Regions from separate parts of the Acetobacterium sp. MES1 genome, predicted to be linked through region 2. Evidence: riboswitches for the same ligand, from Rfam matches in the RefSeq annotation. Region 2 holds a riboswitch; the other holds the start of a gene.
What was found. Region 2 has a riboswitch for cyclic di-GMP ahead of BI182_RS08090 (hypothetical protein). Riboswitches for the same ligand answer to the same signal wherever they lie in the genome.
Positions count from the first base shown of each region.

Region 1 (15,383 bases), on a different contig from region 2:
ATCCTGGGCCGCGCACGACGCAAAGGGCTACCAACCCACTGAGCCAAAAGGTTTAAGTGGTGATGGTAAACCCCGTTATTATTTTATTACTGACCCGGACGGCTATAAAATTGAAATCATCCGGAAGTAAAAGTTTGCCATGATAAGAGAGGGAGTACCTCTCTTTTTTTTAACTAATTTCTGGTTAAGTGAAAGGGGGCTATGAAAAACGATTGTCATCATCCGAAATGAAAAGCATTATCAGGCTAGAACCTTCGAATATTTGATCCTATCGGGGGTAAGAATTATATTAAAATACTATTCTAATTTGTACTGAGATATGGAGTCGCAATTGGAGAAAAAACGAATCAAACTGGCTATTTTATCAGTTGCATCACTTTTAATGATATCAATGACCGCTTCTGCCATTCTTGCCGATATCGAACAGCATTACCCCAATGTGTCAGAAACCATGATTCAAATGGTTTTGACCCTACCGGCGTTATTGGGGGTGATTTTTGCATTTGCTGCAGGTCCACTCTCAATGCGGATCTCAAAAAAGAGTCTTGTGATTTTTAGTCTAACTTGCGGGCTCTCTGGTGGATTGATGGGATTGATACTGGGGCCGCTGGCGATTGAATATTTATGGCTTTCCAGTGTTTTGATTGGTGTCGGTCAAGGAATTAATGCAACAATAACTCTGGCCTTAATCACCGTTTATTTTTCTGGCGAAGAAAGCGGGGCGATGATGGGACTCCAATCGGCTTTTCTTAATGGCGGTAGTATGGTGCTGTTGTTTACTTCCGGTTTGCTGGCTAATATAAAATGGAATGGAGCTTATCTGGTTTATCTGGCTTTTCTACCGGTTCTTGTGATTGTCATAAAATATTTGCCCCATGATCAGCCGCTTCCAGCGACCCAACTAAAAGCAAGAAATCGTACTGAAAAACTAAATGGTACCGTCTATTTTATTGCCCTGATCATCTTTTTATTTGGCAGCTGCTTTTTTGTTTTTCAGACTAACATAGCGCTGCTGGTGGTGAGCAAGGGCTATGGGGATGCGACGCTTAGCGGTATCATCAACACCCTGATATCAGCAGCCGGAATGATCACCGGTTTTCGTTACAGCCATATCATCTACCGCCTAAAAACAATGACAATAACCGTCGGAATCGCAGTTGTGGGACTGGGGATGAGCCTAATATTTTTTCTGGGATCGTTAGTCAGTATCTGTGTTGCCGCTCTTTTTATCGGATTTGGAATTGGTGTTGTTATGCCAACAGGAATTTATCTGGCCGCCAACGCAGTAAGAAAAGAGAATCAATCCACTGCCATTGCATTGGTAACGGCAGCGGTCAATTTAGGAATGTTTGTCTCACCCTTAATCTTTGATTGGATATCGCTCCAGATCCCTGACAGTGATATAAGTATCAAGTTTATGATCGCATCACTTTGCTTGCTGCTATTGGCAGTAGTATTTGCAATGAGTCGTCGATTTGTTTTAAATAAGCCGCAATAGAATTATGCATCGTATCGAAGTTTAGAAATTATCAAATCCTTATCTGTACCGGATTCGTACGAATTGATCGAAGTAAAGGAGAGCTCACCATGAGAAATCATTTAAAAAAAATCACCATTACAGCAATATGGGGAGTTGTTTTTACGAGCCTGGTTTTATTGTTCTGTTTTCCAATGATTGGCCATGCCCTTAATGAGAATAAGCGGGTGTTGTTTATCAGTTCATACAGTGAGAATTTTCCAACGGTTCCGCTGCAAATTAAGGGGATTCAGTCTGCGCTTGATGAGAAAGTTAGTCTGGATATTGAATATATGGATACTAAGCGGCTGGATACTGTGGAGAATAAACAACTGTTTTATGAAAATCTTGCTTATAAATTAAAAAATCTGCCGCCCTATGACGCCGTGCTCGTTGGGGATGATAATGCCCTGCAGTTTATGATCGATTATCACGACACGCTGTTTCCCCAAATACCAGTGGTGTTTTTCGGAATCAATGACTTCGACCGGGGAAAGTCAGCAGCCGAAAGCCCTTACTTTACCGGAATGTTCGAAAAATTTTCAATGGTCGAAACGATTAAAATCGCCCATAAATTCAATCCTAAAGCTTCCCAAGTTATTGGTATTGTGGACTCATCACTGACCGGTCAAGGTGATCAGGGGCAATTTCTGGCCACTCAAAGTGAATTCGATAATCTTGATTTTCGGGTCTTAAACGTATCAGACTATACCTTTGCTGAGTTTGGGGAAATTCTTAAAAATTTGGATAACGATGCAATTCTTTTATACCTGAGTATGAATCAGGACAAAAACGGTGTTGTCAAGGACTTAAGCGATCAGTATCAATTTTTAAAAGATAATACCAGCATACCGGTCTATCGAACCAGTATCGGCGGAATTGGTGACGGCATATTGGGCGGAAAACTGATTGATTATGAGGCCTTTGGACGGATCTCCGGTAATTTGATCATGGATATATTGAATGGCAAGTCCGTGGAATCAATGGGTCTTATTGAGGATACGCCCTATTACTATATATTTGATTATGATCTCATTAAAAAATTCAATATTCCCGAGTCGCTAATTCCCCAAAATGCTGTTTTAATTAACAAAGAACCCTCACCACTGGAAAAATATCGAGAAATTTTTGTTAGTATTGGGGTTCTAATACTCTTTCTTTTGATTGTTTCATTAATTCTTATCGTCGATAATTTAAAACGGCGTACCATTCAAAAACAATTACAAGAAAGTTATGAGCGACTGAAAATAAGCAATGATCATCTAGAAAAAACAGAAGACAAATTGAGAACACAGTATGAGGTCATTGAAAAAAGTCTCAAAGAGGTCGGTATCCTGAATCAGAAATATGCCATTGCTACAGAAATTACAAATAGTGCAGTTTGGGAATTGGATTTAGATACCAACGAAATTCTAATATCTGATAACTTTTCTAATGTCAGTCGAATCCTTAATGAAAACGAAAAATTTGAAGATTTATTGAGTCGATTAACCGATCCGGAACACAAAAACAGATTATTATACGAAATACAGTCGTATTGCACTGGGCGTAAAAATGAGATTGATATTCAGATCCCCATTAACGATGAGGATAATAAAGTAAAATGGATACTATTCCGGGGCAGAGGAATAGCCCAGGGAAATGGTGTTATTAAACAAATTCATGGAATTCTTATGGATACGACACGAATGAAGGAACAGGAAGATTATATTGAATACCTTGCGACCCATGATTTTTTAACCGATTTGCCAAATCGAATGAGTTTTTTAGAAAAACTCTCGGATGCACTGGACTCTGGTAAACCTGGAGCCGTTTTATTGTTTGATATCGATAACTTTAAAGCGATCAATGATACCCAGGGACACGTTTATGGTGATGAGATCTTAAAAATGATTGCCCATCGACTCAGTAACATTTCCAATGAAAAGACGTTTATTTCCCGTTTCGGCGGTGATGAATTCCTGATTTTAATGAAAAATATTAATGGAACCCAGGAAGTTGAAAAATTCGCTCAAACTACAAAAGCAGCCTTTGATAAAGCATTTGTACTCAACGGCAAAGCCAATAATATCAATATCAGTATGGGCTTAACCTGTTTTCCGGAAGACAGTTGTGACATCAATCAAATTATAATGAATGCCGATACAGCGATGTATCATGTTAAACATAGCGGTAAAAACAACTACATCTTTTATTACTCTGAAATGAAAGACATTATAAATACCCGAATCGAAATAGAAGCGATTATTCGAGAAGCCTTAGAAACAGATGGCTTCAAACTTCTCTATCAGCCGCAAGTCGACTTGTGCTCAGCTCAAATCCATGGGTTCGAAGCATTATTGCGATTAAAAGATCATAATATCCAACCAGATCAATTTATCCCAGTTGCAGAAGATACTGGGCTGATTATTAATATTGGGCGTTGGGTAGCTAAATCTGCGATTGAACAATTTGCGAAGTGGCGAGATATGGGGTTCGGAGAAAAAATAATTGCGATTAATTATTCCAGTAAACAATTGAAGGATAAAAATTTTATCGCATATCTGGGGCAACTCATAACGACTCATGCAGTTAAACCAGAAATGATTGAAATCGAAATTACAGAAAGCATTCTGCTGGAGAATGATACTGAAACGATGTCTTTTTTGCAGGGATTAAAAGATGCTGGTTTCAAAATCGCCCTGGATGACTTTGGTACCGGCTATTCGTCTCTGAATTACCTGACATATATACCAGTGGATAAGGTTAAATTGGATAAATCCATCAATGAAAAGTTTCTAAACCTCAAAAACAATCAGGTCATGGATAGTCTAATTTCATTGGCACATAGTCTAAAACTGGAAATCACCGCAGAGGGAATCGAGGATTGGAATCAATATTGGCAATTAAAGCGTGGCGGTTGTGACTATATTCAGGGATATCTTTTTAGCAAACCACTGGATTCAGCCGCGGCAGAAAATATTTTTAATCATTTCTTTGAAATAGACGATGAAAATAAACCCGTAAACGACCTAATTAACCCATTTTTTTAAAAAGTCCATCCATTTTTGCAATATCAGATGGATGGACTTTTAAAAAACAATCACAATAGTTCAATTTTTAGTTATGCAGCAACAGTCAATCTCATCAGGGATGATCCACTGAGCAATCGTTGATAGTAAGCTTGCGTACATTTTTTATATTTGTTGAAAAGTTTGATTGTTTCGTTTTCATTGCAATACACTTTCCAGCAACCACAATATTTACAGTTTTTTCCTTCATGCTCGATAAATCCCTGAACATCTTCAAACGGATAACTTAAAAACAAGCCAATCTCGTGAGGGAATTCACTGGAATTTTGAATCCGTTTAGATAAAAATTCCAGGCAAGACTTCAAATCATCGGTATGATAGCCAATATTCTGAAGAAAGCTGTCCACCCGGGGACATGAAAAATCTTTAAGCAGTCGACTTTCACGATAAACATAAATTAAAACCCGACTGGCATTTATCCTCAGTACCTCCAGATAGACACCACGAGCATTCAACATATCATTACACTGATCCAGCTGCTCTGCGAGTTGGCAATAGCTGGTAAATGGATAACTGAATAAATTACCAGTTTTCATTCCGGCCAATGTAGGCGAGCAGTGGCGTATCATTTCTCTCTCGAATTTACTCATGACTACATCTTCCGGGTCTGCGATTTTAAAACACACCCATCGCAATTCTTACATTGAGCACAATGCTCTTCCAGAATGTTTCGTAATGCAGCCAAACTGCTGCTATGTGACCGTGCCAGGGGTAAATTAAGTCTTTTTGCCTCATCGGTCGCACAGTTTACCATTTTATGAGAAACCGTCCCAGTAAATAATACAATCAAATCTGGGACGCCGATTTTCTTTTTCATCGCACCCTGCATTTGGGTGAAAACCTTAGCCCGGCAATCATATTCTTTGCATAAATCTTTATATTGATAAATCATGCGATCATTTCCGCCAATAATAACAATGCTCATTAGGTGCCCTCCATCCCCTTGTGTTAGTTATAACTAACTGATTATAACTTATCACAATTCGGAGCAGCTGTCAATTATTTTTAAATATTTATTAAGGAATTATTATTGGTTTTTATGGCTGACTACAAAGCTCATATTTAAATATTATACCGCATAAATCAACATACAGTATTTTAAGCATTGACTTTATATTGATTAACAGTTTTCGCGAAATAACATTGATCATCAAAAAAACGGCTGCAACATTAGATTATTATAATACAATTGATGATTGATAATAATATCACAAAATTGCACAACAATATTAATCAAAAGTCGAGTGATGCACAAGAAACATCGGCGCATATAATGAATATCTTATATTTAATGTCAGTAGTAATCTAAAGTATTTTGAGCAAAATATTACTGCTGCAAATATAATAAAAAAAATAATTCGCAAAATATTCACTTGACAATTGATAATATATGCCTTATCATGATGCCAATAGAATATTTAGCAAACTTATCGAAAGGTAAGGACGCAAAGCTTTAGGGTCTAAGTAATTATTTATATGACAGCCAGTTGCACAACCACATTTTTTAATGATGATTATAATGCAACGTGTCAATGCGTTGTTTTTTTATTCTATACGATTCAGTTATTGGTCAATTTAATATTTGGCAAACTTATCGAAAGGTAAGGACGCAAAGCTATAGGGTCTAAATAAGTATTTATATGACAGCCAGTTGCAGATTATAGGTGTATTTAATTCGCCTTAATTGCAACGAGTAAATCGTTGCTTTTTTATTGCAAAAAACGAATGGAGGATACTGATGGATCAATTACTGATAACTGCAGAAGTTTTTATGATTGGAGCAGTGACTGGCGTATTAATGAAAGAAGCGACTGATTATTTAGTCAGACAGCGAGTCAAGACCTTGACTAACCATCAGTTGTCCGGCAATGTTACAAAAACAATCTTTTGGGCGATGCTTAACGCAACCATCTGGTTGATCTTTGTAAAGCTCAACGGACTTGAACCAAAAACATTGGAATGTATGTTGCTCTTTTCAATCTGTGTCATTCTTTCTGCTGTAGACATCAGCATTAAAAAAATCCCCAATGAGCTGGTATTAATGACGATATTCGTGGGCGGTGCCTTCATCATTACCGGGCAACCGATTGCCAGTATTGGAATGAATATCTTTGGTTTAGTAATTGGTTTTATTATATTCTTTTTACCAGCAATAATTGGAAAGGGCGCTGGTTGGGGAGACGTAAAATATGCCGCTGCGGTTGGTTTTTGTTTGGGTGTTTATGGAATAATTTCTGCGATTATGATAATGACTTTCTTTCTGATGATCTATACAGCATACCTGATCATTAGACGAAAAGGTAATTTGAAATCAAAGGTTGCCCTGGGACCGTTTATGGCTTCCAGTTTTGTATCCGTATTAATTTTAAATTTTAACAACACAAATTATCTGATAGATTTTGGAATGTTGTTTTAAACCAAGGCAAACTTGGTATCGATTACGTAAAATTTATTAAAAAGGGAGAAGAAAAAATGAAAAACGGATTATCACGCATGATCAGAGAAGAAGATGGACAGGGCATGGTTGAATATGGCTTAATTATCGCCGGGATTGCATTGGCTGCCATTGCCGCCATTTGGTTATTGGGACCCCAAATCGGGCAAATGTTTACAGATATCGGCACTCAGTTAGCAGCATAATGATTCTAATTAGTTTGACTAACAAATATAAAATATTGAAGGAGAAACTGAAATGAAAAATCAATTGATGCACATGATCAGAGAAGAAGACGGACAGGGTATGGTTGAGTATGGTTTGATTATTGCCGGGATTGCATTGGCTGCCATTGCTGCCATCTGGTTACTGGGTCCACAAATTGGTCAGTTCTTTACCGATATCGGTACTCAATTAGCGGCTTAAACGATAATAGATCAATAGAAATTTATCGAAGATACTAATTAAAAGGAGTAAATAAAATGAAAAACGTATTATCACGCATGATTAGAGAAGAAGATGGACAGGGTATGGTTGAGTATGGTTTGATTATTGCCGGGATTGCATTGGCTGCCATTGCTGCCATCTGGTTACTGGGCCCTCAAATCGGTCAATTCTTTACGGATATCGGAACCCAATTAGCAGCATAAAGCCTATAGGTAGTTATTGTGTTTACTGTGAAGAAACCAGTGGCATATTGGCAACGTCAAAGTGGAGATTTCTGCCGGACGTAATCAATATGCCTTTTTTAATCGGCTAAACGATCTGCTCCAGTTACAGTTAAATAAATCAGATCTTCAGGATGAATGATCAGGGAGGAAACATGTTTGCAAACATAATCAAACGGATAAAAAAAGAAGACGGGCAAGCAATTGTTGAGCTTGCTATCACCCTGCCAATTTTGATTATGATTTTGTGCGCAATTATCGATTTTGGTTGGCTGTTTATGAATCAGAACAGTATTGATTATGCCGCAAGAGAAGGCGCACGCTATGCAATCGTTCATTCAACCAGTAAGACAGCAATTGAAGAGCATATTCGGACAATTGCTCCTGAGAACATTGCCGACACTGTAGACATCAGCATCACGTTTACAAATACATCAAACCCCCGTCTTGGTGATGTAATCATCGTTATCAGCGATGATGTGAATATATTGACTCCAATTGTTGGTGTTTTTGTTCAGGGTGAAACCATGAATCTTTCTTCATCCTGTACCATGAAGGTGGAGTAAATGAGACAGATAATGAACTTATTAAAAAAATTTCCCTATAGACAGATAAAAAAATCCGAACAAGGTGATGCGTTGATTATTGTGGCCGTTTCGATGGTATTTATTATGGGAATGCTGGCATTGGTAATCGATCTGGGGTTGGCGTTTTTAAGTACTGGAGAACAGCAAAAAGCTGCGGATGCAGCCGTATATTCATCCGGGCGGTTACTACCCATCGAAACGGGAAACACCACCAAGGTCAATCAGATTAAAGAGAGTGCCATTAATTATGCCGATCTTAATGGTTTTCCGGATTTAACGCCTGAGGATGTCATTCTGGGGAAAATCAGTAATGGTCAATATACTGAAATTCGTGTTACTGTTGATAATACGGTACCGATGTATTTTGCCAAAATATTTGGAGTCGATTATTTGGACCTTACCCGAACGGCTGTGGCAAAACTGTCGCCAGTTATCAGAACCACTGGGGTGGCACCAATTGGCTTGACGAAAGAGGAAATGGAATTAAGGTTGGCCAGCAATAACCTGACGCACGTAACTTTGAAATACGGGGAAAAAAATGTTTGGAGCGATTCCCCATCCTTTTTTGGAGCACTTGATCTCGATGGCCAAGGAGGGGGGGCCAGCGATTATCGGATTTGGATTACCCAGGGTTATGCCGGTGAAATCAGTGTTGGTGATGTTCTCTTAAAAGAAATGGGAAACATGGAAGGACCTACTTTTCAGGGCTTTGATGAACGTTACAACGGTTGTACCCATTTTGGTGCGCTCAGCGGCGGTGTTGGCTGCACTACTGATAATTTCGAACCGACATGCCCGAGAATTGTCAAGGTGCCCATTTACTCGTATACGGTTGATAAACAAACCGTTGTAGTGGAGGGATTTGCCGCGTTTCTTCTGGAAAATCAAACTGATAAAGGTGAAATCACTGGTTCATTCTTAAATATGGTGTCAAATGGCGCTTCTTCTGGAAGTAACGTCGGGGAAGGAACCGATGGGGATTTTGGATTATATAATTTGATCCTTTCCGAATAATTAATAATTACCGGTATTTTGGGTAAATACCATTTATAAACCCATTAATCAGTTGAATGGAGAAATCGATGAAAAAACTCGTAATAATTGCATTGATCGTATCGGTGATCACCGGATTTGCAGTTTTTCAATTTGCAATCTCTCTGCAAAAAGGCAAAGACCAGGCGACACAGCCCGTTGTTTTGGCAACTCAAGCCATTCCCAAAGGAACCGTCATTGAAAAAGAGATGCTAACAACCGAAGAAGTACCAATTGAGATGGTTCACCAACTGTCAATTGCCAATCCGGAGGATGTTCTGGGGCGTATCACCAAGGAGAACATTGAGGCCAATGAACAGATCCTGACCAGTCGTTTAAGTGATACCAATCAGGAAAATAATAATTTATCCTACGCCATTGAACCAAATTATCGGGCCCTGACCATTCTGGTCGATGAAGAAAAAGGGGTAGGTGGATATTTAGTCAAGGGAGATCGTGTTGATCTTGTCACTATTTGGATCACAAAAGAAAATGGTGTCGTTTCACAATATGTTGTCGAGAATATCGAAATCCTGGAAATTGGCCCAATAAGCACTGGCGACAAAGGCGGGGAATACACCTCAGTAACGGTATCGGTACCAGCAACTGAGGTCGAGAAAGTTACCTATGCGCTGTCAATCGATCAAACACCGAAGTATCGTCTGGTACTCCGCTCACCAGTTGACAAGGCCATTTTGGGTCCAAAGCCGTTCATGCCTTAATCTAATTCGGCAATAAATAATAATTCATATATTATAGAAAAAAATGGGGTAAACGCCATAGAAAAGATAAAGGTAATGATTGTCGGAAATAATGACAATCGGATCTATGAAATTAAAAGCCTGCTTCGCAGTGACAGCGTGGCATTTATCGGTTTCTCAAAACAGGATGAAAATGTTCTGGAGAAAGCCATCAGTTTGAAACCCCATGTGCTGATTATTCAATGTGAAGATGACTACAAAGCAGCCATCGATTTGGCTGAAAAAATATATATCCGAATTCCCGGATGTGCAGTAATTCTTATCTGTGACAGTTTTGATGTAAGCATGATCGAAAAAGTCATGTTGGCCGGGATCCGCAAAGTACTACAGTTCCCCATTGATGCTGAAACGTTACAGGAAAACATCGAATTGGCTCATTACATGGAAAAATCCCGTTTGGAAAATGCGGATATCACGGCATCCAATAATATGCAATCCCGGATTATCACGGTATTTGGTGCCAAAGGCGGGATTGGCAAGACAACCATTGCCATAAATTTAGCGGTATCGCTGGCAAAAATGGGTAAAAAGGTCGCGGTAATCGATGCTGATCTCCAATTTGGCGATGTCAATGTTTACTTTGATATTGACCCTAAGGATACAATTTCCGAATTATCCCAGGGCAACGATGCTGGTGATATTGACGCCATCAAACGGATGATGGCCTTGCATTTTTCTGGGGTCAGCATTGTCTGTGCCCCCAAAAGCCCCGAATATGCCGAATATGTAACCCCTAAAAACATCGAAACCATGATTAATACCATGCGGCCCTTTTATGACTATATTCTGATTGATACCGCACCGGTGTTTAGTGACATTACCATGGCAGCCATCGAGAATTCAAACTTGGTGCTGCTGGTTACTGTTCAGGATATCTCAACCTTGCGCAATACCAAAATTACTCTTAATATTCTAGAGTCCCTGCAACAGAAAGAAAAAACAGAACTGGTGATCAATCGGTTAACAAAGGGATTGATCAGCTTAAAAGATATGCAGCGGGTGTTAAATGAACCAGTTAAGAACACCATCGTTTTTGATTTCAAGACAGCAACGACTGCTCATAATAAGGGAATCCCCATTGTCTTGGACGCACCGAAGTCGGAAATTAGCAAAAACCTAAAAAAGCTGGCGCAATATATCGTCAATACCATTGACCATCGAGTTAGTTAAAAAGAAAGAATCGATAAAAGAGGTAAAAAAATGGGACTGCTGGAAAGAATGGAACAACAACGGCTGGGACAAAAAGACAAGGCCCAGGAAGAAGGGAAAAAAGACATTATCCATGTTGATATTCATCAGGATCTGAAAAATCGGGTTCATCAGGAAGTAATTAATGAAATCAATAGCAGTAAGGTTGACACGGTCGGCAAAGAAAATCCCATCGAAATCCTGCGAATCCTGGAAAATGTCATGGCGGTTGAAGCGGAAAATGTCAACCGCCTGGATCGCAGCCGTATTACCGAAGAATTACTCAATGAGATTATCGGCTATGGACCGCTGGAAGTGCTTTTAAATGATCCGGATATTTCCGAGATCATGGTTAACGGTTATAACCGGGTCTATATTGAAAAAAAAGGGAAGATTCAATTATCGCCGGTGGTTTTCAAGGACAATCAGCATGTGATGAACGTGATTGACCGGATTGTATCTTCGGTAGGCCGTCACATCGATGAGTCCAGTCCGATGGTCGATGCCCGGTTAAAAGATGGTTCCCGGGTCAACGTGGTGATTCCACCGCTTTCTCTGGTCGGGCCGGTTATTACCATTCGAAAATTCTCCAAAAAACCAATTACCACTGATCAATTATTGGGTTTTGGATCAATATCAAAAAAAATGCTGTCGTTTTTGGAAGCCTGTGTTAAGGGCAAACTGAATATTATTGTATCCGGTGGAACCGGCAGCGGGAAAACAACCATGCTCAATGTGCTTTCCAGCTTTATTCCGGATAACGAACGGATTATCACCATTGAGGATTCGGCCGAACTGCGGCTGTTACAGGATCATGTGATTACCCTGGAAAGTCGGCCATCCAATCTGGAAGGACGAGGAAAGGTCTCAATTCGGGAACTGGTCGTCAATGCCCTGCGAATGCGGCCGGATCGGATCATTGTCGGAGAGGTTCGTTCGGCAGAAACCATCGATATGCTTCAGGCTATGAACACCGGCCATGACGGTTCATTGACCACCATTCATGCCAATTCACCAAGAGACTCCCTGTCCCGTATCGAGACGATGGTTTTGATGTCCGGGATGGATTTACCCTTGCGGGCAATCCGGGATCAGACGACCTCAGCCATTGATATCATCATCCAGCAATCCCGACTCCGGGATGGAACCCGAAAGGTTGTTAATATTACGGAGGTTACGGGGCTTGAAGGGGATGTCATTGTTATGCAGGATATTTTCAGCTATGAAATGACCGGACAATTGGACACCGATGGAAAATTCAAAGGGCGCTTTAAAAGCATGGGGATCAAACCCCGTTGTTTAGAGAAAATTGCTCATAATGGTGTGATGATTAATGATGATTGGTTCATCGAGTAAATGAGTTTATATGGAGTAATGCAATGAATGCGATCATCGTCACCTTTTTAATCATGCTGACCGTATTTTTTCTGGTATTGCTGTTGCTTTACGCCATTTCGGCGGATCAACGCCAGATGCAAAAGCGGTTTAACGGCCTGACTAGCCTGAGTGCCACCGACTTGACAAATTTTAAAAAAACCCGAAAAAGTCGGGAAAAGTCCAAACACAAGGTGCTTAAAAAATTGGAAAATGATTTGTCAATGTCTGGTATTCTGATCAGACCTTCCGAATTTCTGCTGCTTTGGATTGGTTTGGCGATGATTCCCTCAACCCTAGTGTTTATGCTGGGCGGGAATATTATCTTTTCAATTATCTTACTGCTATTTGGGCTATTGGTTCCGCCGCTTTATGTGAATAAAAAACGGGTAACTCGAGTCGAACTGTTTGAACAGCAACTAATTGATGCCATCAGCATCATGAGCAGTTGTTTGAAAGCTGGTCTCACCTTTCAGCAGGCGTTAGTCAGCATTTCAACTGAAATGCCAAACCCCATTTCGGAAGAATTTGGCCGGGTTGTTAAGGAATTAAAATTAGGTAGTTCCATTGAAACGTCCTTAACCCGGCTATCAGATAAAATCGGCAGTCAGAATTTCATGATGATTGTGTCAGCAATTCTGATACAGCGCCAGACCGGCGGGAATCTCTCAGAAATTCTAACCAATATTTCGGGTACCATCAAAGAACGGTTTAAAATAAAAAATGAGATCAAAGTATTGACAGCAACTGCCAGAACCTCAGGTCTTGTGGTGGGTTTAATGCCCTTGGTAATTATTCTTGTGTTTTTGTTATTTAATCCCGATTATGTAACCATATTCTTTGAATCCAATCTCGGTATTGCCATGGTAGTCATTGCCATTGTCATGGAAGTAATTGGCTACTTGATTATCCGAAGAATCGTCAACATAAAATTTTGACGATTAAATGCGTAAAGAAATGAGGTGACGCAGATGTTTTTTTTGGTGATCAGTGTTTCAGCACTGATTTTTATCCTGATTCTAATCATCTTTTACAATCAGGCAAGCATTGCCGATACCAAAAGGAAAAGACTCGGTTCGATTAAGAAAAGAAATAAAAACGATCTTGATGATGAGTTTGAGAAACCTTTTTTTCAACGGGTCATTCTGCCCATTTACCAATCGTTAATTAAAAAAATATCATCGCTGTTTCCTAAAAAAGGGAGTGCCACAAATAAAAAAACCGAGACAAATCTCAGACTCGCCGGACTTCAACTTGCCGTCAATGAATACAATGCGATCCGGATTATTGTTTTTGGTGGCTTTTTTATTGGCGCGTTTTTTGTAACTTTGTTCACCCGCTGGAATATTTTAAATGAATTATTATTCGTTTTCGTCTGTATGTTATTGGGGATTATCGCACCGGTTGTTTTTTTGAAACTCAAAATAAATAAACGTCAGGGGGCTATTTCCAATGAATTGCCGGATATTATGGATATCCTTTGTGTCACCATGGAAGCAGGACTGGGTTTTGATTCGGCGCTTATTAAAATTGGCGAGCGTTTAAGTGGCGTTCTGGTTACCGAACTGAATATTGTTCATTCTGAAATTAACTATGGAAAGCCCCGTAAAGATGCCCTCAAGAGCTTAGCTGATCGTAATTCGGTTGAAGAATTAAAAACCTTTGTTGGTTCAATTATTCAGGCTGAACAATTGGGAATTCCCATCAATCATGTCTTAAAAGCGCAATCCGAAGAATTGCGGATAAAAAGAAGACAACGAGCCGAAGAAAAAGCCATGAAAGCACCAGTCAAAATGATGATCCCTCTGGTATTTTTCGTTCTTCCGGTACTGTTTATCGTTCTTTTGGGGCCAACAATTTTACAACTTGTTAAACAGTTTGGTTAAGGGGTATAATAGATGAAAACATGTCGTATTTTAAAGAATGATACACTCCTGTTTAGTGAAATGCTAGTCGCAGATCGCTTCATCACCCGATTGGTCGGTTTATTAAGAACCCCCGGATTAGCTGATAACCAGGGACTCTTACTGAAAAATTGCAATCAGGTTCATACCTTTGGGATGAAATTTCCGATTGATGTGATCTTTATCTCAAAAGATGGCGAGATCCTGCATCTGGAAGACGACATGGGGCCAGGAAAAGTCAGTCCCCATGTTAAAAATGCATACTGGGTACTGGAGCTTAAATCGGGCTCCTGTCAAAAATATCACTTAGAAATCCATCAGCGTCTTATCGTCAGTCAATAATTTAGAAAGGTATGATTAATCATGGCAAAAAAATCCGAACAACTAACCTTAGATGAGCTCAGAGATAAGTCAGTAAAATCAAAAACAAAATTATCTTTTGGAAAAGAAATGGGCGGATACAACAAAAAACAGGTCACCAAGTATATTGACAATCTAACCGATAGCTTAAGCAGTGCTGAGGAGTCCTTTAATAATCGACTTGAAGAATACGCTGCCATGATAACGATGTTAAAACAGGAACGGGATCAATACGGCGAAATGTATAATCTCTGTAAAAGTTCAAAAGGTGAAATGGCAAATCAAATTGATGCATTAAAAAGAGAAAACGAAGAATTGAATCGCCTGGTTAATGAACTAAGTATTAACCCGGTGCCGCAACCGGTTGAAGTTATTGATACGCATCCTGGCGACGCCGCCATCAACTCACAAACTAAACTCGAAGAATACTTGAGTTATGAGCAGGAAAGCCAAGAAATGAAAGCGCAACTGGATCAGCTTAAGGCGAT
Region 1 is NZ_MJUY01000036.1:1,708-17,090, reverse strand. It holds gene BI182_RS10650 (VOC family protein) at 1-130, shown strand, start outside; gene BI182_RS10645 (MFS transporter) at 332-1,498, shown strand; gene BI182_RS10640 (EAL domain-containing protein) at 1,588-4,548, shown strand; gene BI182_RS10635 (DUF3793 family protein) at 4,620-5,177, opposite strand; gene BI182_RS10630 (DUF2325 domain-containing protein) at 5,180-5,512, opposite strand; cyclic di-GMP riboswitch class I at 5,998-6,082, shown strand; cyclic di-GMP riboswitch class I at 6,162-6,246, shown strand; gene BI182_RS10625 (prepilin peptidase) at 6,326-7,003, shown strand; gene BI182_RS10620 (Flp family type IVb pilin) at 7,060-7,227, shown strand; gene BI182_RS10615 (Flp family type IVb pilin) at 7,280-7,447, shown strand; gene BI182_RS10610 (Flp family type IVb pilin) at 7,504-7,671, shown strand; gene BI182_RS10605 (TadE/TadG family type IV pilus assembly protein) at 7,845-8,255, shown strand; gene BI182_RS10600 (pilus assembly protein TadG-related protein) at 8,256-9,290, shown strand; gene cpaB (Flp pilus assembly protein CpaB) at 9,359-10,030, shown strand; gene BI182_RS10590 (CpaE/TadZ family protein) at 10,106-11,239, shown strand; gene BI182_RS10585 (TadA family conjugal transfer-associated ATPase) at 11,270-12,613, shown strand; gene BI182_RS10580 (type II secretion system F family protein) at 12,637-13,569, shown strand; gene BI182_RS10575 (type II secretion system F family protein) at 13,603-14,517, shown strand; gene BI182_RS10570 (DUF192 domain-containing protein) at 14,530-14,877, shown strand; gene BI182_RS10565 (hypothetical protein) at 14,899-15,383, shown strand, end outside.
Region 1: linked by a shared signal. The riboswitch ahead of BI182_RS10625 (prepilin peptidase) and the one ahead of BI182_RS08090 (hypothetical protein) in region 2 are both predicted to bind cyclic di-GMP.

Region 2 (15,383 bases):
GGCGTTTTCATGACCACCCCTAGTATAGCATGAATATAAACTTATTAACAGATAAATTCTTGTCATTAGATACTCTAATTAAATTGCTGAGCTGGGCTTGAAAAGTCCTTGACAATGAATTTTTTTTTGGTAAAATAACTAAGGTTGTGGGCAGCACACAGCAAATCCGGTTTTTTTCACACAATTGGCTAAGAATCCCCATTTTTATCATTTTAAATGGTGCCGAAAAGAAGCGTTGCTGTTTTCCGGCAGCGGCTTTTTTTTGACTTAACACTTTCTTAATCAAAATATGTGACCACTTTTCCACAACTGTACATTGCGAATCGTGCGCTAAAATTGCTCTAAATTTTACCCTAGCTAATGACCATCCGGCTAAAAAAACCGGGTCTGCTGGGCTTGACACACTTTTATCGGCAACGATTATTTTTTTTTTGTCTTGCCATGATGATTATTCGCCGCCTGATTGGTTATAAATATAACAAAATAAACGAATCACTTTACCGTAACTTGTTAGGAGAATACCAATGAACAAATATGGAACCCTGAGAGAAAAAAAAGGCAACAGCCTGATTGACTTTCCCGATCATTATGTCATTATTGACATCGAAACCACCGGATTCAGCCCCCAAAACTGCGAAATCATCGAAATCGGCGCCGTCAAGGTGCGGGATGATAAAATCGTTTCGGTTTTTCAGATGCTTTGTAAACCCCGCAACCCCATCAGTGCTTATATCACCAGCCTGACAGGGATCACCAATAACATGCTTGTTGATGCGGCCCCCATCACTGAGGTGCTTTATGCCTTTACTGCGTTTATCGGTGACACTGTTTTAATTGGCCATAAGGTCAATGCCGATGTCAATTTTTTGTATGATCACTGTAAACTTTATATCAATCATGATCTCACCAACGATTTTATCGATATCCGGGAATTATTCCGGGAACGGCAGCGTTCGGTTCTCAATTCACAACTGACCTCACTGTGTGAAAAATGCGCCATTCAGAATACCAATGCCCACCGGGCCCTGTCCGACTGTCTGGTCAGCAATAATCTTTATCAGTCCCTGAAATATCATCAGGGTTCTCTGACCTGTGTGGATGAACTTAACACCCTGATCCTGGCCAGGGAATTTAATCACAAACATTCTCCCTACAAAAAGAAATGTCAGCATCTGACCACCAGCAGGGAGCAGTTTGCCCGGATTTCGCTATGATTGCCAACTTTCTATTTTCCCCTCAATAAGGGCGACGGCTGCTTTGGCGCCGCCGCCCTTTTTTAATCAGCACCACGGCATTTTCTGGATGTTTCGATCATGAAAGGAAGGACTTTATGAAATTTCGCAATCTTTCCATTAAATACTCGATGATGATTGTCCTGGTTGCGATCATTACACCGCTCTATTTTCTCTTTGCGATGATCAACTACAACAGCATCCGCAATGGAATTCTTAGTAATACCCAGCTGGCCATCAACCAGACCCGGATCAACATCATTGACACCATCATCAGCACTGAAAAAAGCTACGAACTGGTGTCCACCTATTATGATGAGATGATGGCCGAAAGTCTTACTCTGTTTAATGCCGAATATGCGGCCAAACAGGGTGACGTATCTACCATCGATCTGGATGCCATCAAAGCCCGTTACCACAATAATCTGGATCTTTATATCATTGATGAAAACGGCATCATCATACGGACTACCTTCCCCAGCGCCATGGGCATTGATTTTAAAACGGTGCCGGATTTTTTTAAGACCCTCACCGAGCTGCGCCAGGGGCATGATCCGGAAATCTCCCATGTCACCACCGATTTAATCACCGGGGAGTTGCGCAAGTGGGGTTATATCCCCACCGCTGATCATCGTTATGTCCTGGAGGTAGGCATTTCACCCGGATCACTGTCACAGTATGTTACCCAGCTAAACTATACCGATATGGAAAAAACCGTTCAGGACAATAACCCTTTTATTGCCGATATCACTGTATATGACAAAAACCACATCATGCTGGGTAGTGGTCAAACCGAAACCGACCCGACCCGGATCGCCATGATTGATACCGTCATCAGTAATGGCACCAACCAGATCACACCAGGCGACCTGGGTCTGCTTGGTCAGGAATACATTTATCTCAACACCTTCCCCGGTGGGATGAACGATTCCCAGAAAGTCATTGCCATCCGTTATCAGTATGACGATATTATCCGCCAGATCAACGGTACCCGGATGGCCACCCTGCTGGTCTTTCTGACTTACACCGTCTTTAGCCTGCTGCTGATCTATTTCCTGGTGACCCGCTCCATCACCGAGCCTTTGATCCGCCTGACCAACCGGATCAAAGGGGTCTCCGGCACCAACCTGGATTTTTTCATGCCGGTTTCCGGCAGCAACGAACTGGGCCAGCTGACCCAGTCCTTTAATGAGCTGTCGGCCAAGCTGCAGTCGACCCTGGTTACCAAAACCTACCTGGAAAACGTCATCGATTCGGTGGGTGATATTCTGATTATTATGGATAGTGATCTTAAAATCCTCCGGATCAATCAATATACTAGGCTGTTTCTGGGCAAGCACTGTGGCCAAATCGTCGGTAGCCCGATTGACACCATCTTTGACAGCAGTAGCAGCCTGCGTGATTTGCAGGCAAAGTTGATTTTAAACCCCCGCCTGGAAAACATCGAAGGCACCATGATTAAAGACAACCATCAGAAAACCACCGTAATCGCCTCGATTTCTGCCTACCGCAGCGAGGATGGGCAAATCCTCGGCTATATCTTAAACGCAAAAGACATCAGTAAAACCAAGCAGATCTTAAAAAAACTGGAAGAATCCAACCTGTTTTTGAAAAAGCAGGAGTCGATTCTGCTTACGCAATCCACCATCGATGCCCTCACCGGAGCCTGCAACCGGGGCTGTATCTTTAACATTCTGGAGGATATCCATGCCAATACCCCATTACTTTATTCGACCTTTTCGGTGATGATGATCGACCTTGATCATTTTAAATCCGTCAACGACCGCTTTGGCCATCAGGCTGGTGATACGGTGCTGGTGGAAACTGTCCAGATCATCATGGATAACCTCCGCAAAAGCGATTTTCTGGGCCGCTATGGCGGCGAAGAGTTCCTAATTGTGATGCCGGACACCACCCTCAACGAGGGCTACCAGATTGCCCAGCGGATCCGGATCAAAATCAAAGATACCCGTTTCTACCACGATCGCATCGAGCTGACCATCAGCGGCGGAATTGCCGAGTGGGATCACAACAGTGTCAGCGAGCTGATCGAAACGGCCGACCGGCTCCTCTATCAGGCTAAAAAACAGGGCCGCAACACCATTTTGCGGACCGAAAAATCTTAATCAAATTAACTATATTCAAAACCTTGAATTATCCCTTGCAATCGCTTGCGATCTGATTTATAATAAAATCAAATATCTCCGATAATGGCAAACCTGGTGAAAGTCAGGGACGCAAAGCCACGGGTCTAAGGCATTTTGCTACGACAGCCGGGTTGCCGAAGAGGGCGCAGGGTCTTTAACTGTATGCCTTTTTAGGCGTACAGTTTTTTTAATGGAGATCAATTGAAAGAAGTCTTTTATGAAAAAAGATTGTTTCTCGTTTTGGTCCTGGCGCTGGCCCTTTCTGCCCCCGCTACGGCGCTGGCAGCCCCGAAGAATGCTGACAAAGGCAACAGCAATCCGCCTCCCAAAAAGGAAACCGTTGTCGCCCCGGCTCCAGCTCCAGTAGACGTTCCGGTTGTCAATCCAGTCGAACCCGAAAGCCCCGACAGCAGTGACCCGACCGTTACTGATCCTGTCACCACACCGGTTGACGATGGCACCACCGATCCGGTCGCTGAAATCCCGGTCATTGAACTGACTCCCGACCCCGTTGTCCCGGAACTGGAACCAGTTGTTTAATCGTTTCATCTGAATCATTGTTTAATTCAGATATCTGGCAAAAGCAATTTTGCTGAGATAAATTTTCTTCTTCTTTGACTAGCCTGAGCACTCAGTTCAGGTTGGCCTTTTTTTGTGTAATTTTTCGATCGTATTTGAATCCTTTTTGAGGGTAATAATATTCGCTACAATAAAAAACCATTTGATGGGAGCTTACCGTTTTTTTTTAAACTGCGCTATTTACACCAAATGATTTTTTTATTATTATTCACCACCAAGTCTTTAGATGATTGCGTTAACCCTGAAACACCTTGATAGCCCGGATCACATCGGCCTGCATGGCCGCCTGGCCAATCTTTGCAATCTCATCAAAGCGCAGCACCTGGCCGGGCTGCTGTTCAAACCAGGTTTTGACAGCCTGCCCCCCAGCCAGCGACATGTAGGTAAAATAATTGATTTTGGTGATCCCGGCAGCAATGGCCTGGCGGAAGTCGCTATCACTGACTCCCGAACCGCCGTGCATCACCAATGGGACATCCACCTGCTGATGAATGGCGGCGATCCGCTCAAAATCGAGACAGGGTTCGGCCTCGTAAAGACCGTGGGCGGTACCAAAGGCAATCGCCAGGGCATCCACTCCGGTAGCCTCTACAAAGTCGCTGGCCTGCTCGGGATCGGTGTAGCATGCTGCCGGAGTCAGCTCTTTTTCTTCGGGATCAGCAGCCCCGCCACCTTCCGGCCGCAATACCCGGCCCAACTCAGCTTCCACCGAAACGCCGAGATAATGGGCCACCCGGACAATTTCCCGGGTGTTGCTCAAATTTTCTGCATAGGGCAGTCTTGACCCGTCATACATCACCGAGGTGAAACCCATTTTCATGGCATGAAGCAGATAGCCCAGGTCTTCACCGTGATCGAGATGGACACAGACATCCACCCGGGCCTGGTCGGCCAGCCGGATCATCACCGGGCCGATGACTTCCAGGGGAATCAGGCTTTCATGGATCTGGGCATGCATGATGATCACTGGCTGGTTTGCGGCTTCGGCCGCTGCGATCACCGCCCGGACGCTTTCCAGATTAGGGGTGTTAAAAGCTCCCACCCCTGTTCCGTCAGCCTGAGCCTGCTTTAAAATCGTCGTCAGATTAACACGCATGATTCTCCTCCTTAATACTCCGGCAGGCCACCACATCCACCCCGGTACCGCAGATGTTTGAGATGACCACATCCCCCATCTGACAAGGCCCGATGAGTCTGGCTTTGCGGATGACATTCATGGCCATCGCCAGATCTTTTTTAGGAATCGGGTCAGCCGTTTTGACTGGCAGTAGATAAACCTTGTCTCCATATTCCACCAGTATCGTAGTGGTTAAAGTTCTTTCCGGGTTTGTTAACTCTTTTTCGGCAAATTTTTTGCCCCGTTTACAGCCTTGTCCCTCTACCCTGTCGATTACCCCATCTGCTAGAGAAACCGTGATCACACATTCCTGAGGACAGGTGGTACAGCAAACTTTGATCGCTGTTTTATCGGATTCTTTAATCATTTTTTCTTGCTGTTTCATGTTTTTCTGTCTCATTTTTTTACCTCTCGAACTGATACGGTGATGGGTTCGTCGGACTCGTTTAGACGGTTGAGTTCTTCCGGATGCAAGGCTACTGCCTCCATCACACTGGGTTTATAGGCCTGGACTTTACCCTGGTAAAAGATTTCTGTACCGGTGTGAATCACGACTGCAGCCTGATCCAGAGGTGTTCGGACCCGGAATAAAATCCGGATTGGCTTTTGTGGCGGAATGGTCAGCTTGGCCGGTACGGTATAGCCGACATTTTCGCCGGGACTGATTGTGATCGTTGCTTTATTTTCGGCCGGCCTGTTTTCGCTGACCGCCGCCTTTTGCTCTAACGCATAGACTGCGGCAGCGGTTCCGGCCTGTTCAGCTTCCAGGGTCACATTGTCGACCAGATCGTGAACGTGGAGAACATTGCCACAGGCAAAGATTCCCGGTTGGTCGGTGGCCAGCTCTTCATCAACCAGCGGACCGTTGGTCCGGGGATTGAGGCTGACTCCGGAATTTTGCGACAGCTCATTCTCGGGAATCAGACCAATCGACAGCAACAGGGTATCACAGGCAATCACTTCCCGGGTCTCGTCAATCACCGCAAAGTTCTCATCAACCTTAGCCACCTCGACTGCTTCCAGATGCGGGTAGCCGATGATATTTGTTACCGTGGTTGACAGATGCAGGGGGATATCAAAATCGTCGAGGCAATTTTTGATGTTCCGGTATAGGCCGTTGGCATAGGGCATCAACTCGTAAACCCCCAGCACCTGCATCCCTTCCAGGGTCAGCCGTCGGGCCATGATCAGGCCGATGTCGCCGGAACCGAGAATAACAATGCGTTCGCCTGGTTTGCGGTTTTCAATGTTGACATAACGCTGGGCCAGCCCGGCGGTCAGCACTCCGGCCGGTCGGGAGCCGGGAATCTTAATCGCCCCCCGGGTTCGTTCGCGACAGCCCATTGCCAGCACAATCGCCCCGGCTGCCAGAACCAGCATGCCGTCTTGATTGACTGCGGTGATCCGGTGGTCTGGTGCTAAATCGATAACCATGGTGTTCAGATAAACATCAATATCGCTATCCTTCACCCGGTTAATAAACAGCTCGGCGTATTCCGGGCCGGTTAACTCCTGCTTGAAATAACTGAGGCCAAAACCGCTGTGAATACACTGATTGAGAATCCCCCCCAACTCGTCGTTGCGTTCGATTATCGCCACGGTGGCGCCCTTTTCGTTGGCTTTCAGAGCTGCCGCCATGCCGGCCGGGCCGCCGCCGATGACCACCACGTCGTAGTCTAACTGTTTCATTTCGCACCTCCCTTGACTGCCCCGCAAAGCAGTTGCGAGCCGGCATCTTCAAGACAGATGGCATCCGCCGACAGGCCCAGCTCCCGGGCCAGAATCGCAATCACCTTATACTGGCAGAAACCACCCTGACAACGGCCCATCCCCGCCCGGGTCCGGCGCTTAATCGCATCCAGGGTGTGGGCCGGAATGGCTCCGTGAATGGCATCGACAATCTCACCTTCTGTCACCGTTTCGCAGCGGCAAACAATCCGACCATAGGCGGGATGCTCATTAATTAGCGCATCCTGTTCAGCAAGCGACAGCTCCGTAAAAACCGTCAGTTTCTCCCGATAGGGATTATAATCCGCTTTAGGCACCATTTCCAACCCGGCATTATCCAGCAGATCCCGAACTAGCTCGGCAATCGCCGGGGCCGAGGCCACCCCCGGAGACTGAATTCCAGCCGCATGGATAAAACCTTTAACCGTCGGGGATTCGGCAATGTAAAAATCATTGTTGTTGTCCAGCACCACCGGCCGCAACCCGGCAAAGGTGCGGATGATCTTAGCGGCGTCGAGTTCTGGCAAAATCTTGTGAACCCCGTCAATCAGAGCCTGAATCCCCGGCGCATAATTGTTGACGGCTTCCTTGTCATCCAACATCGTGGCCGTGGAACCAACGATGGTGTTACCATGCACCGTAGGTATGCAGGCAATCCCCTTGGTGTCCGGCCCGGGACAGGGAAACATCACCGTTTTGGGCTTATTAACCATGTCCTTATCCAACACCAGCAAATCGCCATGGCGGGGTTTCATCTGGTATTCAGCGATCCCGGCCAGCCTGGCCACATCATCGGCATGATTACCGGCGGCGTTGACGATATAAGTACAGGTAAATTGCTGATCGGGGGTGTTCAGCAGAAAATTGCCGTCCGTTCTTTTTTTAATGGCGGTAACTGGCTGACTGGTCAGAATCTCGACGCCGTTGGCTTTGGCATTTTCAGCAAAAGCAATGGCCACCTCAAACGGATCAACCACAGTAGCCGTCGGGGCGTAGAGCGCATGTCTGGCAGTGGTGGCCAGCTGGGGCTCACGGTTGCGCATCTGCACGGCATCAATAATCGCCAGATCTTTAACCCCGTTTTTGATGCCGAAATCCAGTTTGTGTTTTAGCACCGCCTCATCGGCATCACTAAAGCCGATCACAAAGATTCCCGGATTGATGATGCCAAAGTTCAGGTCCCGGGCCAGCTGCGGATAGCGGTTGGCGCCCCGGACATTGATCTTCGCTTTCAGACTCCCTGGGGTGGGATCATAACCCGGGTGAACCACCCCGCCATTTCCTTTGGTGGCCCCGATCCCGATATCGGTGCCCCGCTCCAGCAGCGCTGCCGTCAATTGATATTTTGAACACTCATGGGCAATGGCGGTACCGGTAATACCGCCGCCAATGATGATGATGTCATAATGATTCATGTGATTTCCTTTCGTTAGTGGTGTGAGTATTTTGTGCCGTTGTTTATTTTGGTTCGTATCGACGGGTTGTACCCAACCGCATTCATTTGGTTGGTGATCAACGTTTCGGGCGAATACTATTCGCCCCTACAAGATAATGCGTAACGCAGCTGGTGAGTTTTTTACGTCACTGCAAATTCTGGTTCGTAGTGGCGAACCGTGTTCGCCCATCCGCAGATAATGGCTACCGCATCAACATTCCGCCAGTGGCGTCGATGGTAGTACCAGTGAGGTAAGACGCCGGTTCGGAGGCCATAAAGACGACGATATTGGCGATATCTTCCGGCTGGGCGACCCGCCCGATGGGAATCCGACTTTCGTAATAGCCGGGGTTAGCGGCAATCTTATCCCGGATCATGTCGGTATACACCACCCCCAGGGCGATGCCGTTAACAGTAATCCCATAGGACGATAGTTCCCGGGCCATCGAAATGGTCAGGGCCACCATCCCGGCTTTGCTGGCAGCGTAATGAGCATGGCCGGTGGTGGAACCGTTAAAGGCCGCCTGGGAATTAATGTTGATGATCCGCCCGGGCCGCTGCCTGGCCAGATTGATTTTAGCAAAATACTGAGAGGTCAGAAAGGGTGCTGTCAGATTGACATCCATGGTCTCTTCCCAATCCGATAAGGGAATATCCTGAATCCAGCCGGTCAGCCAGATCCCGGCGTTGTTGATCAGAATATCCAGATCCCCCAACAGTGCTTCGGCCTCCTTCATCATCACCTGGACATCATCGGCATTATTCATATTTGCCCCCAAAGGATAGGCTTTTACCCCCATCGATTTGGCTTCTTCCACCACTTCCAATAATTCTTTCGACGATTTCCGGGCTGTGACTACCACATTAACCCCTTCCGCCGCCAAGCCCAGCGCAATCGCCCGGCCCACCCCCCGGGAACCCCCGGTAATGATCGCGTTTTTTCCGTTAAGTTTCAAATCCATTTTAATCTCCAATCTTCACTCAGCCATCCAAATCAGTAACTTGCTTTGATGTTATTTGAATAATTCTTAAAACAAAGCAACGAACCGTACCGACAATTGTTACATCATGTTGTTTGCATCGGGGCGAACATGGCGATAGCCTGCGCGGAGGCAACGAGCCAATCACAAGCTGGCTTGTAGTTGGCGACTGCCTGCGACTAATAAGAAATTCTATTTCTTATTAGTGTCCGATCCCGCAGCAAACAACAGATTAACAATTGGTCGGTACTTGTTTTCGTCGTTGTCTCTTTTAGCATCATCCTGACATCAAAGCTCAGCGGAACTGATCTTAATACTCGTCCCAGATCCCATCCAGGGCCTTGATGACCTTCAGGTAGCGGTTGTACTTCTTTTCGTACATCGCCCGTTTATCCGGGTTGGGCACCGCCGTAAAGGCAATTTCCACCATCACGTCCGAAGCCGCCTTGAAGCTTTCGTAGGCACCAGTGGCGACTCCGGCACAGATGGCCGCACCCAGGGCCCCCAACTCGGTACATTCGGTGACTTCGATGGGCACCTGCAGAATATCGGCAAACATCTGCACCCACACCCGGGATTTGGCCACCCCGCCAGCAATCCGGATGCTTTTGGGAGCCTTCCGATATTTCAATAACTTTTCAATATGATACTTATGGCTGAAGACAATCCCTTCATAAACGGCTCGCAGCATATTGTCCCGGTTGTGGTAGCTGGACAGCCCAACAAAACAGGCCTTGGCGTTAATGTTGACATTGCTGGCATAGAGAAAGGGCAGGAAAACCACACCGCAATCTTCATCAGCGACACAGTTGACACAATTGTTGGAATACTCATAGACATCCTGCTCTTTTAAGTCAATGTCCCGGAGAATTTCAGTTAAAAACCATTCCAGATTGCTGGCCGAGGTCGGGCTGCCTTCGAGGATCATCCAATAGCCCGGAATCGGATAAATGGAGGTCATAAAGAGATCCTTGTCGACCACCGGCTGCTTGCTGATATATTCGTTAATGCTCCAGGTGCCGGCCACCACGCACAGCTTATCTTCATCAGTGATCCCCACGGCCATCGCTGAGGCATGAATATCCATGCAGCCCCCGGCCACTGGCGTGCCTTCAGCCAGACCAGTCAGTGCGGCTACTTCTTTGGTGATGGTGCCGCAGACTTCGCCGGAATATCGCAGTGGCGGCAATTTATCATAAATGCTTTCCAGCCCCATATCACGAAGCAGCTCCCGATCGTATTTAACGTCTCTAACATTCATCAGGCTGGAACCGGACATATCGGCAATTTCCCCATAGGCTTCGCCGGTTAAGCGGAAACGGATGTAGTCCTTGCACATAAAGATCCAGCGGGTTTCCTCAAGCACTTCGGGCTGATGATCAATAAACCAGCGCAATAGCGTGGTCGGCTGTCCGGCAAAGACGCTCTGCATCGTTTTCGGTAAGATCTTGTCGTGGGTGCCGTCGTTTTGCCATTTGATCACGTATTCACGACCCCGGACATCGGTGGAGATCATCCCGTTGGTCGTCTGGCTACCATCCGCCCGAACCAGATAGAGGCCATTGCCATGACCGGTGGCCGCAAGGCCGATGATCTCACTGCCGTCAATGCCAGCTTTGGCAATCACCCCTTTGATGGCAGTGACATTGGCCTGCCACATTTCTTCGACATTGCGCTCAGTAAAGCCCGGTTGCGGCTGGTACATCACCGTTTTAGAACTGGAAATGGCTACCTCATTGCCTTTTAAATCATAAAGCGCAGCCTTAATCATCGTGCCGCCATTGTCCAGACCCAATAAATATTTACCCATTTTGTTACCTCCAATGTATTTTTTGAATTTTAAACGAGTTAGTGTTCGACGTTTCGAGCGATTGACAATGACCAAAAAATCAGACCCTTGCCCGAACATTATGATGCCCGCCGCTTTTGTTGATACTTTACAGCGTAGTCGATCATCGGTTCGTAGGGATCATTGACCGCCGACATCCCCCTGCTTACGAAAAAAAGTCCTGCTTAATAAATGCGACATATCATCACATTTATTAAGCAGGACTCACACAATTACCATCCGGCACATGCTATTCTGTTTTATTATAAATTCATCGCCAACCTACCACAGTGACTTGTCGCTAACCGTCAAACCTTTAAAGCCGCAGCCTTTGATCTTGTCCATCATCTTCCGGTCACGGATAAAACCACCGGCCAATAAGGGAATTTTGGCCACCGTCATCAGTTTTTGATAACAATCCAGGGCCATCACTGCCGGTAGCAGCTCAGCGCCGTCAACCCGGGAACAATCTATGATTTTAAGGGCTGTCTCAAACGAGCGTGAATCATGCAGAAAAAATCGTTGAAAGGTTACCAGACCGCATTGTTTGGCCATCCCCAGCTTGCCACTGTCGGTTGACATCACCCCATCGACATGATAATAGTTTTTTAATAGCTTCATGCCAACCTGGTCTTTGCCAAAACCACCCAGTAATTCCAGATTAACCAGGGCTTTTTTATCCTTAGCGTGAACCAGCTTGACCAGCTCCTGGAGATTGGCAATATGGGCTTCGGTCAGTAAAATAACCTGGGCCTCGCTGTTTAGGGCAATTTCCAGATCACCCAAGCGACGAATCGAAGGGATCACCTGAAATTCTGAAAAATCAATCCAACTCATTTGCTCTCCTCATTGTCTAGATCATAGCACAAGGGGAATAAAACCGTCAACTTTTTTTTAAGCGGCGACCCTGATTGAGTGGCATAATTTCCTGGCGCTACTTATCGCTTAAAAACTCCCGGACAATCGTTTTGTAAATAAGCGGCTGTTCAATATGATGGAGATGGGCCGCACCGGGAATCACCGCCATCGCCCCCTGGGGAAAGGCCATTTGAAAATCCTTCACCATTTTGACCCCGGCTTCATCGTTGTCGCCACAGGTCAAGAGCACCGGCACCGGGATTTCGTGTAGCCGGGGCATCAGGTCAAACTGTTTGAGTTTACCGTTAACCGTGAATTCGCTGGGGCCCCACATCGGTAGATAAACATCCATATTCAGTTTACCAAATGATGCCATCACGCTATCCGGCCAGGGCTCCAGGCGACAGAGGTATTTTTGGTAATAAACGCCAGTGGCCATCTCATAGTCGGCACCAAACTGCTGATTTTTTTCGGCGGCAACGATGATCTTTTGGATCGCTTCGGGCAGGTTGGAAATGTTTTCGATGGCACATTCCTCCCACAGCGGGGTGCTCAGATAGGGCGCCGAAAGAATCAGCGCAGTAACAAACTGCGGCTTTTTATCCAGCATATAGGCAACACTGAGCCCACACCCCCAGGACAACCCCAATAAAATCACCTTGCTGAGCTGCAAGCCCTGAATCACCGCATCAAGCTCGGAGACGAAGTACTCCATGCAATAATCATCGGGCTGATCAGCTTTGTCCGAGTTTCCGCAGCCCAATTGGTCATAAAAATAGACCGGCCGCTCGTCACTGAAGTCAGCCAGCACGTCCGGGATACTTAAAAATCCCGGCCCCCCATGAACCACCAGTAGCGGCGTCTGCTGTAACGACTCGCCATAAGCGGAATACCAGATTTTCTTGCCCTGATAATTGATATAATCTTCTCTCATCATAATTCTCCTCAATTCTATTTTGTGTTTATCCTGGAAAAAGGTCTTGCGTTTGATAGCTGTTTTAGGCTTTTACTTACGCATTACCCGTTTTTTTTATCATACTAACAATTTGAGCTATCAATCCCATCGCTTAATGGCGTATTTTTGGTCATTTTCATTCTACGCCTTTACAATCCCGTGAAAGGATTATACATTATAGCCATATCAATTTTATAATTAATAGAGGTGTAAACATGAGCCATTCATACGATGATAATGATTATCGTAGACATGATCACCATCATGGTGTCGTCGGAAGTATTTTAGATTTCATTGAAGATGAAGATGCCTTGAAAGCGGGCCTGAATCAGTCGCAGACTGCTGTTCATCAGGACACCATGGTTTGCAGTCACTGCAAAATGGTGATTCCTTCGCACTCCAAATTTTGCCCGGAATGCGGGTTCAAACAAACTGAAGCCCTGCACTGCAGCAACTGTGGTACGATCCTGGCCGCCGACTCGAAATTCTGCTTAAACTGCGGTCAGAAAGTCAGTCCCTAAATGCGATTTCCGCAAGCTGCAATTGTCTGACCGCACTGATCTAAGCCTTAACAGCAAACAGACCTGAAAAGCCACTCCGTATTTTCAGGTCTTGTTTTGGTTCTGAAAATAGATAAGGGATTTTGTCATCATGTGTTCAAGTCCGCAGGGTCGCCACGATCCGATCCTTGTTCAACAGCAAATCAAGCGCATCCAATGGGCTATTTACAGCGATATCCGCTGCTAGCAGGGACTTCACACAACAGCCTTCTTCTCCCATCACCACAATCGCCAGTTGACTGACCGCAAACATTTCCCGATCATTGTTGCCATTGCCGATGGCAACATTGGTCGCACCGCCAAGCGCCTCAACAAAGGCCTTTTTCTTTTGGGCAATATTGTCCCTGGTAAAAATCTCAATCGTCACCGGCAGATCACCGCATTGCTCACGTACCAACCCAAAGGTATCGGCAGTGAGAATATGCACCTCTACCAATTCCGCCAAAGCCACCAACCGTTCTTTGAGCCCCGCCACCAGATAGCCATCGACCGCCAGGGTGCCATTATAATCAAAGGTCACATGTTCGACCACCATGGTCTCATGACCAGGAATTTCCAGATTAATCATTTTTCACCTCGTTGTTTTCGTTATCTACATTTAAAACAATCACCGTCACCGCTTTCTTTTGGCAGTCTTTTTTGAGTCGGTTACACATAACCTGATAAGCTGCGGGGTTGAGTCCCCGGGGTGGGGGATTGACGATGATCAGTTTAGGCCGCCGGATCCGGGCCATGCCATACTCCAGCCGGATGTATTCGGCTTCGCTGAGATCGATGATCCGGGTTTTCAGTTTATCATCAAGCCCCATCATTTTAGCCACCATACTGAGATTTACCCGGTTTTCCCGGAGCTGGAGCAATAGCCTCATCAGCACCGTGCTGACCCGGGTTCTGGCCTGCCGCAGCTGAGGGTGCTCAAAGATAACGGCATACTCCTGCCGCCGTAATCGCTTTAACTGCTCCGGTTTGTCGCAGGTAAAGGTGATCCGGTTAAAAATCAACCGTTCGTTGGGTTCCAACGACAGACCTGATATCTTTTTTAGAAAAGCATTCTTGTCAGTCTGGGAGCCAAAGGTTTTTTCCTTAAAACCGTTTTTTTCGACCGCAAAGATCCGCTGGCCACCTTTACGGATCTGCAGCAACGAAAAATCCCGGTAACTGTCCAGCGACTGTCCAGATTTTTTAAACAAATCCAGCATCGCCAGGGTCATCTCATTGACCAGCGCAAAATCTTCCAGTGAAAAGACCCCGTCCAGCTTGTTGACCAATTCCAGGGCGCCAAATACATCAGCTTCATCAATCCCCAGCGGCACCGCAATCTCGGAGGTGATGGTCAGGCCCAAGACCCGGTTCAAACTAGCAACTGGCAGCCGATAATGTCGGGAATCTCTGATATACAGTGGCAATCCCTCAAAAACGGATTGGGCGGCAATCCCCTGGCCTGGCCGCAGTTTCAGCTGATAGAGATCCTCCGCCCCGGGACTCTTAATAATCAGCGGATAAATAAAAGGGCCCCGGTCATCTTCATCCTTTAACCAGATTATCGCCACCCGGGCTTCGGTGACCAGCAGGATCTCGTCCAGGGTGGTGCTGAACAGCCGCGGCAGCGAGGTGATTTCGGAAAGTTTTTCCTGAAAGCGGGCCATGCATTCGTCATGAGTCAGTCGCTTTTCGGCGGCATAGTCATGAAACAGCCGGGATTTCAGCTGGCTGGCGGTTTCCCGGATAACCCGGGCCCCTTCGAGATTTCCAAATTCGTCAAATTTCACCTCAGCAAAGCCGTGAATATCAATAAAACGCCGGGATGCATAGCGATTAAGGGGGGCCGTCCGGCTGATATAAGAAACATAACTGGCCTTGCGGGTGGGATCATTCTGATGAACAATGTACTCAAAACGGTCCGTCTTCAGAGCTTCCTTCTGAGTATCATTCATGGTATACCAGCAGTAGGGCTGGGCGTTAAC
Region 2 is NZ_MJUY01000023.1:1,085-16,467, forward strand. It holds gene BI182_RS08080 (3'-5' exonuclease) at 525-1,214, shown strand; gene BI182_RS08085 (sensor domain-containing diguanylate cyclase) at 1,331-3,358, shown strand; cyclic di-GMP riboswitch class I at 3,435-3,518, shown strand; gene BI182_RS08090 (hypothetical protein) at 3,581-3,919, shown strand; gene BI182_RS08095 (class II fructose-bisphosphate aldolase) at 4,194-5,054, opposite strand; gene BI182_RS08100 (DUF1667 domain-containing protein) at 5,044-5,475, opposite strand; gene BI182_RS08105 (NAD(P)/FAD-dependent oxidoreductase) at 5,472-6,764, opposite strand; gene BI182_RS08110 (NAD(P)/FAD-dependent oxidoreductase) at 6,761-8,218, opposite strand; gene BI182_RS08115 (SDR family NAD(P)-dependent oxidoreductase) at 8,442-9,200, opposite strand; gene BI182_RS08120 (FGGY-family carbohydrate kinase) at 9,529-11,028, opposite strand; gene BI182_RS08125 (glycerol-3-phosphate responsive antiterminator) at 11,329-11,883, opposite strand; gene BI182_RS08130 (proline iminopeptidase-family hydrolase) at 11,981-12,838, opposite strand; gene BI182_RS08135 (zinc ribbon domain-containing protein) at 13,075-13,380, shown strand; gene BI182_RS08140 (HAD family hydrolase) at 13,517-13,987, opposite strand; gene BI182_RS08145 (GAF domain-containing protein) at 13,980-15,383, opposite strand, start outside.